Regions from separate parts of the Exiguobacterium sp. UBA3968 genome, predicted to be linked through region 2. Evidence: predicted binding sites of a transcription regulator. Region 2 holds the regulator's gene; the other holds the start of a gene.

Region 1 (7,602 bases), on a different contig from region 2:
TCTTCCTGGCAGCAGGACGCATCTCCCTGTTGCTCCTGCTTTGGCTTCAACCGCATCCAGTCCTCTTCGTTGTCGCACTGGGTATGTTACTGTTCGGATCTCTTCATGTCCGGCACTGGTCACAGCGTGAGGACGGATTAACGGAGGATATCCTGTTGTCAATGAAACGACAGTCGAGTTTATCCGCGACCGTCCTTGAATTGAACGGTGCCTTACCGAAGCCGTCTCATCGAAAGCGACCCTTCCTTCATCTGCGACTATTCAAGAAAACGCATCAGCAACTCCCACTGATCACGTATCTGCGGGATCCGAGTAAGCGCCGCTTCTTGCTCCAGCTGTTCGCTGCAATGAACTACGGTCTTCTCGTCTTACCATGGATTGGACGCGGTCTCGTCATCACCTTCGTACTATTCGTTCTCTTTCAAGAACGGAAACAACATCACACGTGGTTCCGCAGACAATCATTCTACCAACATATTTCCAATTGATTGATTTCTGCTATACTTTTCTAATACATAGTTGGAGGGATGACTTCATGCGTACTCATTTATTCTTATTTGGAGGCGGTCCTCCATTTACACCGAATTTGCGAAAACGGTTTGCTGCATTAACAAATGGTGGTCCGGTCGCGATTCTGTATGTCCCACGTACTGGTAAGGACTGGGTGACCTACGCCTCGATTTATACGGAAGCGTTGCAGGAAGAGGGTATTTCGTCCTTCGTCCATCTACCACTGTCTGACGCGCCAACGGATGAACAGCTCGCGCAACTACAGCAATGTCAAGGGATCATCATCTCCGGTGGCGAGACAGAATTATATCAGCAATACTTGGTCGCGACACCGATTGGTGACATCATCCAGTCGCGTTTCGTAAACGGTGTTCCGGTCGCCGGCTTTTCTGCCGGTGCCCTCGTTTCGCCTGAACGGTGCGTGATTCCGGAGATTGACCAACGCGATAATCGACGCCTTCGCTTGCCTGGTCTTGCCCTGCTGAAAGACGCGGTCGTCTGTGTGCATTACGAGACGTGGGGTGAAGCCGCCCACCTCGTGCAATCCTTTACGGAAGAAGGCACGAGCCGTGCCTTCGGACTTGCCGACGCAAGCGGGATCTATCTGTGCGATCAGTACCTGATCGAAACAGAAGGAACCGATCCCGTCGTGTTATCGCGGAGTCCCGTCAGATGACGGCGATCGTCCCTGCTGTCAAAGGCATCATCATTCACGAGCAACGTCTCCTGATTGTCCGCCGGGCTGTCGCTGACTTCGGCGGCGGAACATGGGAATGTCCAGGTGGAAAGATCGACTTCGGTGAACTGCCGCTCGACAGCCTTGTTCGCGAGATAAAAGAAGAGACACAGTTGACGGTTACGCCAGAACGTCTACTCTATGCCTCTAGCTTCCTAACGCATCCCGATCGGCAAATCATTTTGTTGATGTACGTCTGCTCGACGAACCAGACGAGCGTTCAGTTATCCGCAGAACACGACGCTTATCTCTGGGCGGACGAAGAAATGATCCGTCAGTTGATCGCTCCAAATATTTTGGCTGATTTTGAGCGATATGATGTCTGGTCTCTCCTTAGTTGACCGTAATATACTGCCCTGTCCAATGCTCTCGTCAGACAAGACAGTATTTTTTTCATTACCGGACAGTTGTTGTGTTTTTAAAGTAACGAACAGGGAATCCCTTAAATATATCTATCGTATACATTATTAAGGGGGAATCTTTCATGGACCGTCAAGCCGAAAAACGAAAAAGTAAGATGCCGTTCTTCATCATTCTTGTCATTGCCATCTTTGTCATCGTTGCTGCTGCGTTGATCATTTATGTGACGTCTGAACCAAAAGAAGAGACACAAGCACTTATGACACATCTTGCGACTGTCCTTCCGATTTACGTGAACTAGATTCACAAGACCTTTACACAAGTCGTACAACGCCTTCATACATGTTGAGCTATCTCCTCCCGATAGGAATACGGGAGGAGATATTTTATGCCAAAGAAAAAACGATTACTGGCACAACAATTAAATGGATGGTTGATTCCGATCGTCGCCATCGGACTGATCGTGATCAGTGGTCTAAGCGTTTACGCGTCGTACCAACAATCCGTCGCAGCGACTGAGGAACGGCTGATGCGCGAATTAACGATGTTTGATGCGAACGTCCGGGCAACGTTTCTCGCATATCCGAATGACGCAACAGACCGTACGCGTGCCATTAAACGATTGCAACAGCAACAGCGAACCGACTTATCACGTGATGACTACACGACTCGCTTTCAAAGCCTGAACACGAGTGAGGCGTTCCGACCGTTGACACTCGACCCAGCAAAACGGAAACAACTACTACAGCATTTAAAAACAGCTCGTACATATGCCTTTTCAAATCAAGACCAGTTTCTTGTCGCGATGACGATTCCGGAACTTGATGACGTCATCTTGCTGACGACCGATCGCGATAAATTAATCGCTCCTGCTCGAGATTTAGCTTGGACACTTATCTGGGTGAGCGTAATCACACTTGTCAGCATCAGCCTCTTGATCCGCTGGCGAATTCAACGACAACTGGCACCGTTATCGAAACTCGCTCTACAGATTGAAGAAGCCCATGCAAAGCGATCGTATCGTCCGTTAACGCTTAAGACGACGACCTTTGAGTTACAACAGCTGACGTTTCAATACAATCAGTTGATGCAACAGATTGGGGATTTGACGGTCGAGATGCAACAAGCCAGTCAGGAACTTGAATCCGTCCAGCCTCACTTTTCATCGCATTTATCCGCGATGGATGAATCGGTGCAGGCCGTCTATGAAGTCGCCGGTTCCTTACTTGCGCAATCGACGCAGATGAATCAGACGATCATCGCCTCCACATGTTTGACTGCCCAAGGACACGATGCGTTAAGCGAAATGCAAACGACACTTCTGAACAGCCAACGTGCCGTAACTCGTTTTCAACAGACTGTTCAGACGAATCACACGACACTTGGGACATTACAACAAGAAAGCTACTTGCTGAAGGAACAATCCGCGACGACAGAGCAAATCTTGCAACAGACCTCACATCTACAGCAGCAGATGGACACCTCGATTTCCCACATCCAGCGTGTCGCTGAAGAGGCGCGCCGCCTATCGCTGAATGCGCTGATCGAGGCAACTCGTGCCGGCGAAGCCGGTCGTGGCTTCACGGTCGTGGCCAAGGAAGTCGAAAGACTAGCGATCGATATCCGGACGAGTACGGACCACATCCGTCAGGTCAATCAGACGTGGACGACAGGGCTCACTCAAGTCGAACAAGCGCTCTCGCAGATGACGGAACGGTTTCTCTCGACGTCACAACAGCTCGAAACCGCAACAGAGCACTTGCAACAGATGCTGACTGAAGCGACGACGATCGAGACGACACTGGGGACCGTTGAACACCAACGTCAAATCGTCGCAGAAGTCCAGTCGAATATGCAACAGCATCTACAATCTGTCCAAAAGTTGATGTCAGAGCTCTCGTCCTATAGCCAAGTACTCGGGGATCAAATGCAACACCACGTCATTCAGCAAACGGAATTGAAGACACATAGCGCGGTACTCGAGTCACGGATCAGTTCGTTGCAACAGACCGTTCGCTCGAGCGAATCGTCGTCTTAACAAAAAGAGCGCCTGCCATTCCTGGCAAGCGCTCTTTTCCTCTGTTCTCAGCCGATATAACGTGCTTCCTTTTTATCGATGATATTGCGAATCCGGTTCTCCGTCACCTGATACTGCTCCGCCAGTTGACGAATCGTCTTCCCTTTTTCATATTGGGCGCGAATCGCTCGAATCTGGAATGATGACAGTGTCACATGTTGTTCTAATAAGAGATCAAACTCACCAAGTAGTTCGGTATACTGCTGATCAAATGAAGGCAACACGTCCAAGTTCGACAACTGATCGTCAGCTCGTTTACCGTTGCGTCGGACGAGTCGCGCTTCCGTAACGTCAACCGTCAGAAAAGCTTGCGCAACGAGTAGACCGACCTGCACTCGTTCTCCTCGCCCCCGTTGATAGAGCGTGACTTTCCGATATCCTTCCCGATTGAGCCGCGGTCGGAGCAAGACACCTTTTCGTCGTTGCCGGACACCGCGACATGTCACGATCGTCCGATCAAGCGACCTGACGCGACCAAGCGATGAGACTTCATATATACCTACATAGCCGATGACGGCTTTCCATTGCTCTTGCATAGTTGTCCTCCTTCAGACAAGGACACGACGGGACTTCATACCTGAATTATATCAAATTACGAACAAACGTTCTAGTGATGTCACTCATCGGAATGTGCTATTCTTAGCAGAAAAAGGAAATGAGGTTCGTCCATGAAATTTGTCTTGTTACTTGGTCCCCAAGCAGTCGGAAAGATGACGATTGGTCAGGAAATCGAACGGTTGACGGAGATGAAAGTCTTCCATAACCACCAGACGATCGACTTGTTATTGCCTTACTTTGATTTCTCTGAACCCGCCCATCACCGCTTAAAAGATACGATTCGGCGCGAGATGTTCAAGGAAATGGCGAACAGTTCGCTTGAAGGTGTCCTGTTTACATTCCTCTGTCTATTCGGCGTCGAAGGTGGTGGTCTCGAGTTCATCGAAGAAACGGTTGAGTTGTTCGAACAAGCAGGTGCTGACGTCTATATCGTTGAACTGGATGCGCCGGTCGCGACCCGTCTGCACCGGAACACGACCGAAAACCGATTGACGCACAAAGTGACGAAGCGCGACCTCGCTGCTTCTGAACAAGACTTACGCGAGACGGCGGACGGATACCGGACACGCTCGCTACCAGGCGAATTGCCGGACGTCAATTACCTCTTTCTTGATACGGAACAGTTAAGTGCGCGTGAAAGCGCTGAAGCGATTTGCGAACATTTCAACTGGTCGAAAACAACGGTCTAATCACAAATAAGCCCCGTTCTGCTCAGCAGACGGGGCTTTAATGATGAAGTTCGCGTGCATATCGATTCGCCTGCAACTGAAATCCGTTCCGACGCCAGACCGTGTCACTGCCCGCTTCACTATAAACACGCGTCAGTAATAACGTCCGTGCGAGATAAGACAAAATCGACGTCAAGGCTTCCGTGATGTACCCGTGCCGATCGTCCTCATCAGTCGTCGTGTAACGTAAGGTTCCGGTGGATGCATTCCAAGTGAAGATAATCGTTCCGATGATCGTTTTCTCACGTATCGCATGTAGCGTCCACTTACAACCCGATTCTTCATCCGTTGCTTCGACAAATAATCGTGACGTTTTAAAATCCGGATGCCGTCCTTGCATTCAGCTCTCCTCCTCGACCTCAAACGTTGCTGTCGCGTAAGCCTCTCCATTAATCAAAATCGTCAATGTGTGTGTACCAGGATAATGGACACGCGTCGTCATGTTCCGAAACGATTGGCGTCTTTCGACTTGTAAGACACCTTTAACTTCCCGCTCCCGCAGTTGAAACACCTTCCGACTCGTTCTGCGTTGTTTGACGTAATCGATCGCGTACTCCAAGCGTAAACGTTGTGGAACAGAACTCGTCACGGTGAACGAGAAGTCGAGCTCTCCGCCAATCGTAACCGGCGAGACGACTAAATTTGTAATCTCGACCTCACCTTGCGTAACGTGACCGAACAATTGTAAGACTTCTGGATTTCCGCGTTTGAGTAACGTCCGGGAGGCGTGGCGCAAAATCCAGTCCGTGTTCGGATCTGTTGCTAAATGACGTTCGATCCGCTCAATCAGATATTCCGGATGTGTCTTTGAAATATCGTTCAAGTGATTGGCGACACTTTTTCGGACGTAGAGTGACGGATCCTGTAGTAACGCGTCAAGAACCGGTAACGCCGGTCGCGGATCAGCAATCAGACTCGGAATCGCTTGTCCCCATGGCAGACGCGGTCGTGTCCCTTCCGACGCTAAGCGCCGAACATGTTCATCGTCTGATGTTGCCCACATGAGTGCTTGCTCGAGATAACGCTCTTGATCAGCGAGTAGAAAACGCCGGACAGCGAACTCAGACGTCGAATACGGCGTCAATTTAACGAGTGTCTCTAACGCAAGCTTCCAGTCAACGAGTGTTGCTGTCCGTTCGACATACTCGGGAAAAACAATTCCCGGTAGTCCGGTAAACTGCGGTGCGAGTCGCTCTAGCTCCGGCACCGAGTCCGGAAACGGTGGCAGGACGGATTCTAGCGTCTCCGCAACACGACGGACGCGTTGTTTAAACGCAAGCTCGTCCCAGTCCTTGCGTTCGACTCGTCTGCGAAAGTCTGGTACGTCGACCGCTTCTTCTAATTCATCGAGCCAACTCGGTGAAAACACATCTTTAATCAAACTCATCCTATATCTAGTCCCTTCCGTGTACGCTCCAGTTTGAGCAATGTTTCCTTGCGTGCAAGTCCCCCAGCGTATCCACCTAAATCCCCGTTCGTTCGAATGACCCGATGACATGGAATGATGATTGCTAGTTGATTTGCTCCGTTTGCTCGTGCGACAGCGCGGACGGCGGTTGGTTGACCAATTCGGATTGCCAGTTCTTGATACGAGATCGTCTCGCCACTCGGAATCCGTTCAAGTTCTTCCCAGACGCGGCGTTGAAAGGGCGTTCCGTACCGCATCAGTGGCGTCTGAAACAAGACCGGTTCTCCTTTGAAGTAACGACGGAGCTCCCCTTCAATCTGTTTAAAGACGAGTGACTCCCCAGGCACGATGACAGCACGCGCTTTTTGACGCAATTGTTCAATTTCTCGCTCAAGTCCCCGTCGATCGACGAATTCAAGGAGATGCAAGTGTTGTTCATCCGCAATCGCAAGCATCGAACCGAGCGGTGTATCGAGCCATTTCGCGCGCAAGACCTGTCCGTCAAAACGAGACGGTGCTTCCCCGAGCATCCGTGCTGACGCTTCACGAAAACCACTGCTTGATTCATAGCCTCCTGCTAACTGCCCTTCGATGACCGGCTTCCCAGTCCGAATCTCTTTCATCGCTAACCCCATCCGCCGTGCCCGAGCATAGGCAACGAACGTCATCCCGAACCGTTTCTTGAACTGGCGCCGTGCTGTTGATTCGTCCAAACCAAGTGCTCGGAAATCAGCTTCTTTGAACCGTTTATCTGGTTCTGCCTCGACTGCTTCGATCAAACGTTGAACCGTACCGTGATCGCCTGGATAAGCGAGCGGATGACACCGCCGACACGGTCGATAGGAAGCGAGCAATGCCTCTTGCGCCGTCTCGAAAAACTCGCAGTTCTCCGCCTTCGGTTTTCGTGCCGGACATGTCGGGCGGCAAAAAATACCGGTCGTCTTGACCCCGACGAAAAACGTTCCTTCGTACGTCACGTCTCGTCGAACGAGTGCTTCATAATACGTGTGATGTTCCATCGCTTTCTCCTCCTTTGCCTTTAGTATAACGGCTTGTCCGGTTACGATGTCGCCGAAAATCAGGCATTGATCTGTTTAAGATTCAGTTAAGAATTCTCCTCCTGTTTTCGAAAGGGACGACGTGCATACTACATGCTATACTCAACGGAAAGTAGGGTTTTCATGTTTGATTTTTTTAAAGAAACACTTCACGGAATCGGTGATCT
Region 2 (7,602 bases):
GCCCCACGAACATCTGAATCCCAATACGGTGCACCAAGACCGACAAAAGCAGGAACGACGTAAACACCGTCTGTTGAATCGACTTTCGTTGCATAGCCTTCTGAATCTTTCGCGTGTTTCAACATACGGAGTCCATCGCGGAGCCACTGGATTGCAGAACCGGCGACGAAGATAGAGCCTTCGAGCGCATATTCGACTTTTCCATCAACGCCCCAAGCAATTGTCGTCAAGAGTCCGTGGTCAGAAGAAACGGCTTTCTCACCTGTGTTCATGAGCATGAAACAACCTGTTCCGTATGTGTTCTTTCCTTCACCTTCTTCAAAACACGTTTGACCAAAGAGTGCAGCTTGTTGGTCACCAGCGATCCCGGCGATTGGCACTTCGTAACCGAAGAAGTGATACGGTACCGTCTTGTCGTAGACTTCACTCGATTGACGTACTTCTGGCAACATCGATGCAGGAACACCGAGGATATCGAGCAACTCTTCATCCCATTTTTGCTCATAGATGTTGTACATCAATGTCCGTGAAGCGTTCGTGTAATCCGTGATATGCGTTTTTCCACCAGACAATTTCCAAACGAGCCACGTATCGATCGTACCGAAGAGTAATTCACCGTTCTCTGCTTGCTCACGTGCACCTTCGACATTGTCGAGGATCCATTTGACTTTCGTACCAGAGAAGTAGGCATCAATCAAAAGTCCTGTTTTATCGCGGAACTTCTGATTCAAGCCCTGTTCTTTTAAATCGTCACAGATACCAGACGTTTGACGTGATTGCCAAACGAGCGCGTGATAAACCGGTTTACCTGTTTCTTTGTTCCAGACCACTGTCGTTTCACGTTGGTTCGTGATTCCGATTCCGGCGATTTGCTCAGGTTTGATATCTGCTGTTCCGAGTGCTTCAGCCATAACAGCAAGAATCGAACCCCAGATTTCGTTTGCATCGTGCTCGACCCAGCCTGGTTGCGGGAAGTATTGCTTGAATTCCCGTTGTGCCGAGTTGACGATTTTCCCGTCGTGATCGAAGATGATCGCACGTGAGCTTGTCGTACCTTGGTCGAGTGCTAGGATATACTTGTTTTCCATTTCGAAATCCCCCTTGAGCGGTATGTGTTTGTGAAACGTGATCTTAGTAGATCAATTGATAGATGAACACGGCAAGCGCTCCGCCGATGATTGGACCAACAACTGGAATCCATGAGTAGCCCCAGTCAGATGACCCTTTATTCGGAATCGGTAAGATAGCATGTGCGATACGCGGTCCAAGGTCACGGGCCGGGTTGATGGCATATCCTGTTGTACCACCAAGTGATAGACCGATGACGACGACGAGTAAACCAACGATAAGTGGTTTTAAGCCGTCACCGAATGTCGTTAAACCGAGCGCCAAGATACCGAAGACGAGAACGAATGTCCCGATGATTTCAGAAATCAAGTTCGACGGCGTATGGCGAATCGCTGGACCTGTTGCGAACACACCGAGTTTTGCAGCTTGATCATCAGTCGCTTCAAAATGTTTCATGTAATGAAGCCAAACGAGAATGGCGCCGATGAAAGCTCCGACAAGTTGTCCGGCAATATAGACAGGAACGTCTGCCCACGGTAAATCAGAGTTTAAAGCAAGTGCAATTGTTAAAGCGGGGTTCAAGTGCGCTCCACTCTCAGCAGCGACGAATGCTCCTGTCATGACGGCAAGACCCCAAGCGAACGTGATGACAATCCATCCGCTGTTTTCGGACTTCGTCTTTCTCAAGACGACACCGGCGACGACACCATCCCCGAGCAGAATGAGGATCATCGTACCGATCATTTCCAATACAAAGTTATTCATGCAAAAACCCTCCCTTTGGATTAAAGCAAATAATGGTCTTTCTACTTTAAATTACTCCGATTTGATAACGTTTTCAATACATATAATTGAAATATAGGAATGGAAATTTTTTATTTTAATGTTTAAAGATACGAAAAATTGGATAAGAAAACACCTCGTCTTGCCTGCAAGCAAGCAAAAGAGGTGTTAACGACGACGCTTTTTTCTTTTTTTAGGTCGAAACCAACTACTGGAATAATCTAGTAGGATATGAATTGTACTCGCCACCATGATACCAATGACAAAAGCGGGTAGGGAAGCGAACCAGGAATCAATGGTCTCTGACGCGATGACTTGAAAATACAAGCTGAGAAATAATAAGGGAATCACAAGTGCAGCACTATAAAGGAGTCGGATGACATCCCCAATGATCAATCCATGTGACCAGATCGAGCGGTGGGGCATGATCTTCACATAAGGCATCCACAGGACTCGAAATGGTCCAAAGCGATAATACGGTTCTGACTTTAAATCGAGGTCAGGTGACAACCAAAGCGTACCGACAGCGATACCGATGGCAGTCGGTAACCAATCCGTTTGTTGCGTTGCGACCGAATACGCAACGTAACCCGTCAGTGCGACGGTATTGACGGTATCATGTACATTTCCTGAAGGCATGAAAAAAGACCAGTCGTAACTGGTCCCTCCGTCAATGAATCGTCCGATACACGCCGATTACCTTACCAAGAATGGAGACATTATCGAAATACATCGGATCCATCGAGTCATTTTCTGGTTGTAGACGTACCTGTTGATCTTCTAAGAAGAACCGTTTCACCGTCGCTTCGCTATCTTCGGTCATAGCTACGACGATTTCTCCGTTTTCTGCTGTGTTTTGTTGGCGTACGATGACACGATCGCCGTCAAGAATACCTGCGTTAATCATTGATTCACCATCGATCGTCAACATGAAGACCGTTTCGTTTCCTACATAATGTGCAGGGAGCGGGAACTGTTCTTCGATGTTTTCAATCGCTGTAATCGGAAGACCAGCTGTGACTTTCCCGATGACGGGAACATGAACGATGGCTTCCGTGATTTCTTCAGGCTTATCAAGCAATATCTCAATCGCACGTGGTTTCGTCGGGTCACGGCGAATCATTCCCCGTTTCTCGAGTCGATCCAAATGACCGTGTACCGTCGAGCTAGACGCGAGTCCGACTGCTTCTCCGATTTCACGAACTGATGGTGGATACCCCTTCAGTTTCACTTCAGAGACGATGTAGTCGAGAATCTCTTGTTGGCGCTTAGACATTTTCCGCATACGAATTGCCACCTCTTTCTGGATTGAAGTTTGAAATGTAAGAATATATGTTTCTAAATTCACTATAACATAGAACAAATGAGCGTACAAACAATTGTTCGACATTTTGTGTTGACCGAACACGGGTTCTGTGTTTATTATGAATTATGCGAACAATTGTTCCGCGAACGTTTATTCTAACTCATTCATTTCATATTTGGAGGGATTCATGATGATTCATACGATTCGTACTCATGCTTTTTCTATTCTCTTCTATGCATTAAGTATTGCCTTCGTGATCTTTTTACTCACACCACGCCCAGATGAAAAGGTAGCACAATTGATGACGGCTTCCGTTACGGTCGATGAGAACGCTACAGTCGAACAAATTGCTGAAGTCTACAATGACGGTTCGATGTCAGATGAGGAATACGTCAACTGGTTGATCAAAAATAATGATGTTGAGACAAAACATGTCATCTCAAAAAGCAAAATCGTTGTACCAATCGCACAACAATGACAAAATGGAAAAGTTGTGAAAGAACGAACAGGGATGTGAGGTACGATGAAGGTCGTGATTTATTGTCGAGTATCGACCGAAAAAGAAGCACAAGATAGTTCGATTGAACGCCAACGGATGGAGCTTTCGAAGGTTGCGTCTCAAAAGGGGTTTGATGTCGTAGATATCGTCTCTGAAAAAGAGAGTGGATATGATGTTGATCGGGAAGGGATGCTAACAGTTCTTGATTATGTGACACGCGATACGGTAGATGCGGTCCTCGTGACGGATGATACACGGATTGGTCGAGGGAATGCAAAAATCGCTATTTTGCATACATTCAAAAAACATGGGGTCCGCTTGATGACGCTTGATTCAGATGGAGAATATCAACTTGCGGATGCAGAAGCGATGGTCCTTGAGATCGTCTCACTCGTGGAAGAATACCAACGGAAACTGCATAATGCAAAAATCGCCCGTGGCATGCGACGAGCAGTCGAACAAGGTTTTCGCCCGGAACGAAATCTCAATCGCCAAGGAGAGAACGCAGGACGTAGTCGAAAAGACGTACCGATCGAAGAAATTGTACGTCTTCGAGAACTCGGATTGACGTTTTCTGATATCGCCATCACCTTGCGGGGGATGGGGCATGATATTTCAAAAGCAACGGTCAATCGTCGATATCTTGAATACCGCGAACTGACACCTAGCCCGGAATGAGAAGCAAGTAACCCGTCGACTGACGCGGTTAACTTGCTTTTTTTTATAAGCTCTTTTACAGTAAGAATACAATTGAACTACTCAAGTTTGAGTCATAAAGAAAGAGGGATTCCATGTTATCACAAGAACAATTAGATCGAATTAATGCATTAGCGAATAAATCAAAAGTTGAGCCGTTATCGGAAGCGGAAACGGCAGAGCAAAAAGAATTACGTGCAGCGTATCTCGCAGCATTCCGTGGATCGTTCAAAAACCAACTCATGGGTATGAAAATCGTCGATGAAGAGGGAACGGACGTAACACCTGAGAAATTGAAACAAGCACAAGAAGAAGAACGGAATAAACAATAATCGTTCGTTTCTTTTATAGAAAAAAGAGGTCTCGCGTCAAGCGGACCTCTTTTTTGTTTAAAGCGAGTATCTTTTTTGTTTAGAGTGAGTAGATGAGGAAACATTGTACGATAGCAATACATCTTAATAGCGATCTTTCATGGATTCATGCATCCTGTATGAGTCGATAGAACGGCTATAGATAGCGCATTCATTTTAATGTGACATACTATTTAGAAAAGTTGTATCACATTTAAGAGTATGCTAAAATGAGTAGGAATTTGTGAAAAAGAGAGAGGATGATTGTTTTGACGAACATGACGACAGTAGAACAATTAGCAATTAATACGATTCGTACCTTATCGATTGATGCCGTACAAAAGGCGAACTCGGGTCACCCAGGTATGCCAATGGGAGCAGCGCCGATGGCATTCTCGCTTTGGGCGGATCATATGAACCACAACCCTAAAAATCCAGAATGGTTCAACCGCGACCGTTTTGTACTTTCAGCCGGACACGGTTCGATGCTTCTCTACTCACTCCTCCACCTATCGGGATACGATCTATCGATGGATGATCTTAAATCATTCCGTCAATGGGGATCAAAAACACCGGGTCATCCGGAATACCGTCACACGGCTGGTGTAGATGCAACAACGGGTCCACTTGGTCAAGGGATCGCGATGGCAGTTGGTATGGCGATGGCAGAACGTCATCTTGAAGCAAAATACAACCGTGACGATCTCAACGTCGTCGATCACTTCACATACGGAATTTGTGGAGATGGAGACTTGATGGAAGGTGTCTCAGCTGAAGCGGCTTCACTCGCAGGTCACCTTGGTCTTGGTAAATTGGTCGTATTGTACGATTCAAACGATATTTCACTTGATGGCGATCTCGATAAATCATTCTCTGAAAACGTCCAGAAACGCTTCGAAGCGTACAACTGGCAAGTCATTCGCGTAGAAGACGGAACGGATATCGATTCGATTTCGAAAGCAATCGCGGCGGCACAAGCAGAGACGACAAAACCGACATTGATTGAAGTCAAAACAGTCATCGGTTTCGGTTCACCGAACAAATCAGGGAAGTCGGCTTCTCACGGTGCACCACTTGGTGAAGCAGAAATCAAATTGACGAAAGCAAGCTACATTTGGGATCACGAAGAGTTCTACGTTCCTGAAGAAGTCAAATCATTGTTTGACGAGCGGGTCGTCCAACGTGGTGCTTCTGCAGAAGACGCATGGAACGAGACAATGAAACAATACGAAGCAGCACACCCAGAATTGCATGCTGAACTCGTTCGCGCAATCGCAAACGAATTGCCAAGCAACTGGGAAGCAGACCTTCCGACATACGACTTGTCGTCGAAAAAAGCAACGCGTCAAACAAGCGGTGAAGTCTTGAATGGTCTCGCGAAGAACGTTCCGACATTGTTCGGTGGTTCAGCTGACCTTGCAGGATCAAACAACACGATGCTTAAAGGCGAAGCAGACTTCGATATCGATCCAAGCGGTCGCAACATTTGGTTCGGGGTACGTGAATTCGCAATGGCAGCAGCTGTCAACGGTATGGCACTTCACGGCGGCGTCATTCCTTACGGCGCGACATTCTTTGTCTTCTCGGATTACCTCCGTCCGGCGGTTCGTCTTGCTGCATTAATGGGACTTCCATCAATCTTCGTCTTGACGCACGACTCGATCGCTGTCGGTGAAGATGGTCCAACACACGAGCCAGTCGAACACTTGATGAGCTTCCGTGCAATGCCGAACGTCACGATCTACCGTCCGGCAGACGGAAAAGAGACGATCGCAGCATGGAAAACAGCAGTTCAAGCAAAAGATAAACCGACACTCCTCGTCTTGACACGTCAAGGTCTTCCTGAACTTGAAGGTACGACGACAGAGGGTGCTGAAAAAGGTGGTTATGTCATCGCTGGTGACGTTACGAAAGCTGATACACTCTTGCTCGGTACTGGTTCAGAAGTTCACCTTCTTGTCGAAGCACAAAAAGAACTTGGTGAATCAGCAGCTGTCGTTTCACTTCCATCATGGGAAGTATTCGAAGCACAATCAGCAGAGTATAAAGAATCGGTTCTTCCAAAACACATCACGAAACGTGTAGCAATCGAAGCAGGGGCTTCACTCGGTTGGTACAAATATGTAGGAACAGAAGGACAAGTCATCGGAATCGATCGTTTCGGCGCATCTGCTCCTGGAGACTTCCTCTTGAAAGAATACGGCATGTCTGTTGAGAACGTTTTAGCGACTGTCAAGCAACTCGGATAATCATTTCCGGAAAAACGGGTCCGATCTTACGTCGGACTCGTTTTTCATCTATTATCATCTATGCAAACAATTGGAATTATAGTATAGTAAAAAGCGACGTTTTAAGTTAGAGGAGGAAGCAACTTGGCTACATGGATTTGGATTTTAATTGCCCTTCTTTGCTTGGTAGCAGGTGTCGCCCTTGGTTTCTATATCGCTCGTCGATACATGATGAACTACTTGGAGCAAAACCCACCAATCAACGAAGATATGATTAAGACATTGATGATGCAAATGGGTCAAAAGCCATCACAAAAGAAAGTCAACCAAGTGATGCGTTCAATGAGTGGTTCAATGAAATCACCTAAAAAATAAGCTGTACGAAAGGGGACCAAATGGTCTCCTTTTTATTTGCTATTTTTTAGAAAGAGAACTAATCTAAAATGTGAGACTATTTCAAATAATCATAGGATTTAAAAAAGGGGGGGAGACTTGAATGGGAGTCTTCAGGAAACTCGGTTGGTTTTTCCGACGAGAATGGAAAGCGTATAGTCTTGGGGTCATCTGTTTGATTTTTGTGGCAGGGTTAGAACTTATTCCACCGAAGGTCATCGGAACGACAGTCAATGGTCTGAGTGAAGGAAGCTTGACGAAGAATGATTTGATTCGTCT

Evidence for each region. The regulator LexA, encoded in region 2, represses DNA repair genes until DNA is damaged. The targets are predictions, from matches to a motif close to CGAACATATGTTCG.
Region 1: the regulator LexA is predicted to act here: its motif matches at 4,279-4,292, upstream of B3S86_RS00835 (NUMOD4 domain-containing protein).

Annotation. Positions count from the first base shown of each region.
Region 1 is NZ_DGCW01000004.1:126,662-134,263, forward strand. It holds gene B3S86_RS00810 (ABC transporter permease) at 1-488, shown strand, start outside; gene B3S86_RS00815 (Type 1 glutamine amidotransferase-like domain-containing protein) at 536-1,186, shown strand; gene B3S86_RS00820 (NUDIX hydrolase) at 1,183-1,587, shown strand; gene B3S86_RS00825 (hypothetical protein) at 1,731-1,907, shown strand; gene B3S86_RS00830 (methyl-accepting chemotaxis protein) at 1,995-3,644, shown strand; gene B3S86_RS00835 (NUMOD4 domain-containing protein) at 3,692-4,219, opposite strand; gene B3S86_RS00840 (AAA family ATPase) at 4,352-4,930, shown strand; gene B3S86_RS00845 (GNAT family N-acetyltransferase) at 4,968-5,309, opposite strand; gene B3S86_RS00850 (DNA alkylation repair protein) at 5,310-6,356, opposite strand; gene B3S86_RS00855 (bifunctional transcriptional activator/DNA repair enzyme AdaA) at 6,353-7,396, opposite strand; gene B3S86_RS00860 (hypothetical protein) at 7,559-7,602, shown strand, end outside.
Region 2 is NZ_DGCW01000005.1:431,435-439,036, forward strand. It holds gene glpK (glycerol kinase GlpK) at 1-1,088, opposite strand, end outside; gene B3S86_RS03850 (MIP/aquaporin family protein) at 1,132-1,833, opposite strand; gene B3S86_RS03855 (metal-binding protein) at 2,020-2,490, opposite strand; gene lexA (transcriptional repressor LexA) at 2,522-3,136, opposite strand; gene yneA (cell division suppressor protein YneA) at 3,348-3,635, shown strand; gene B3S86_RS03870 (YneB family resolvase-like protein) at 3,681-4,334, shown strand; gene B3S86_RS03875 (DUF896 domain-containing protein) at 4,448-4,684, shown strand; gene tkt (transketolase) at 4,963-6,951, shown strand; gene B3S86_RS03885 (YneF family protein) at 7,075-7,305, shown strand; gene B3S86_RS03890 (ABC transporter transmembrane domain-containing protein) at 7,427-7,602, shown strand, end outside.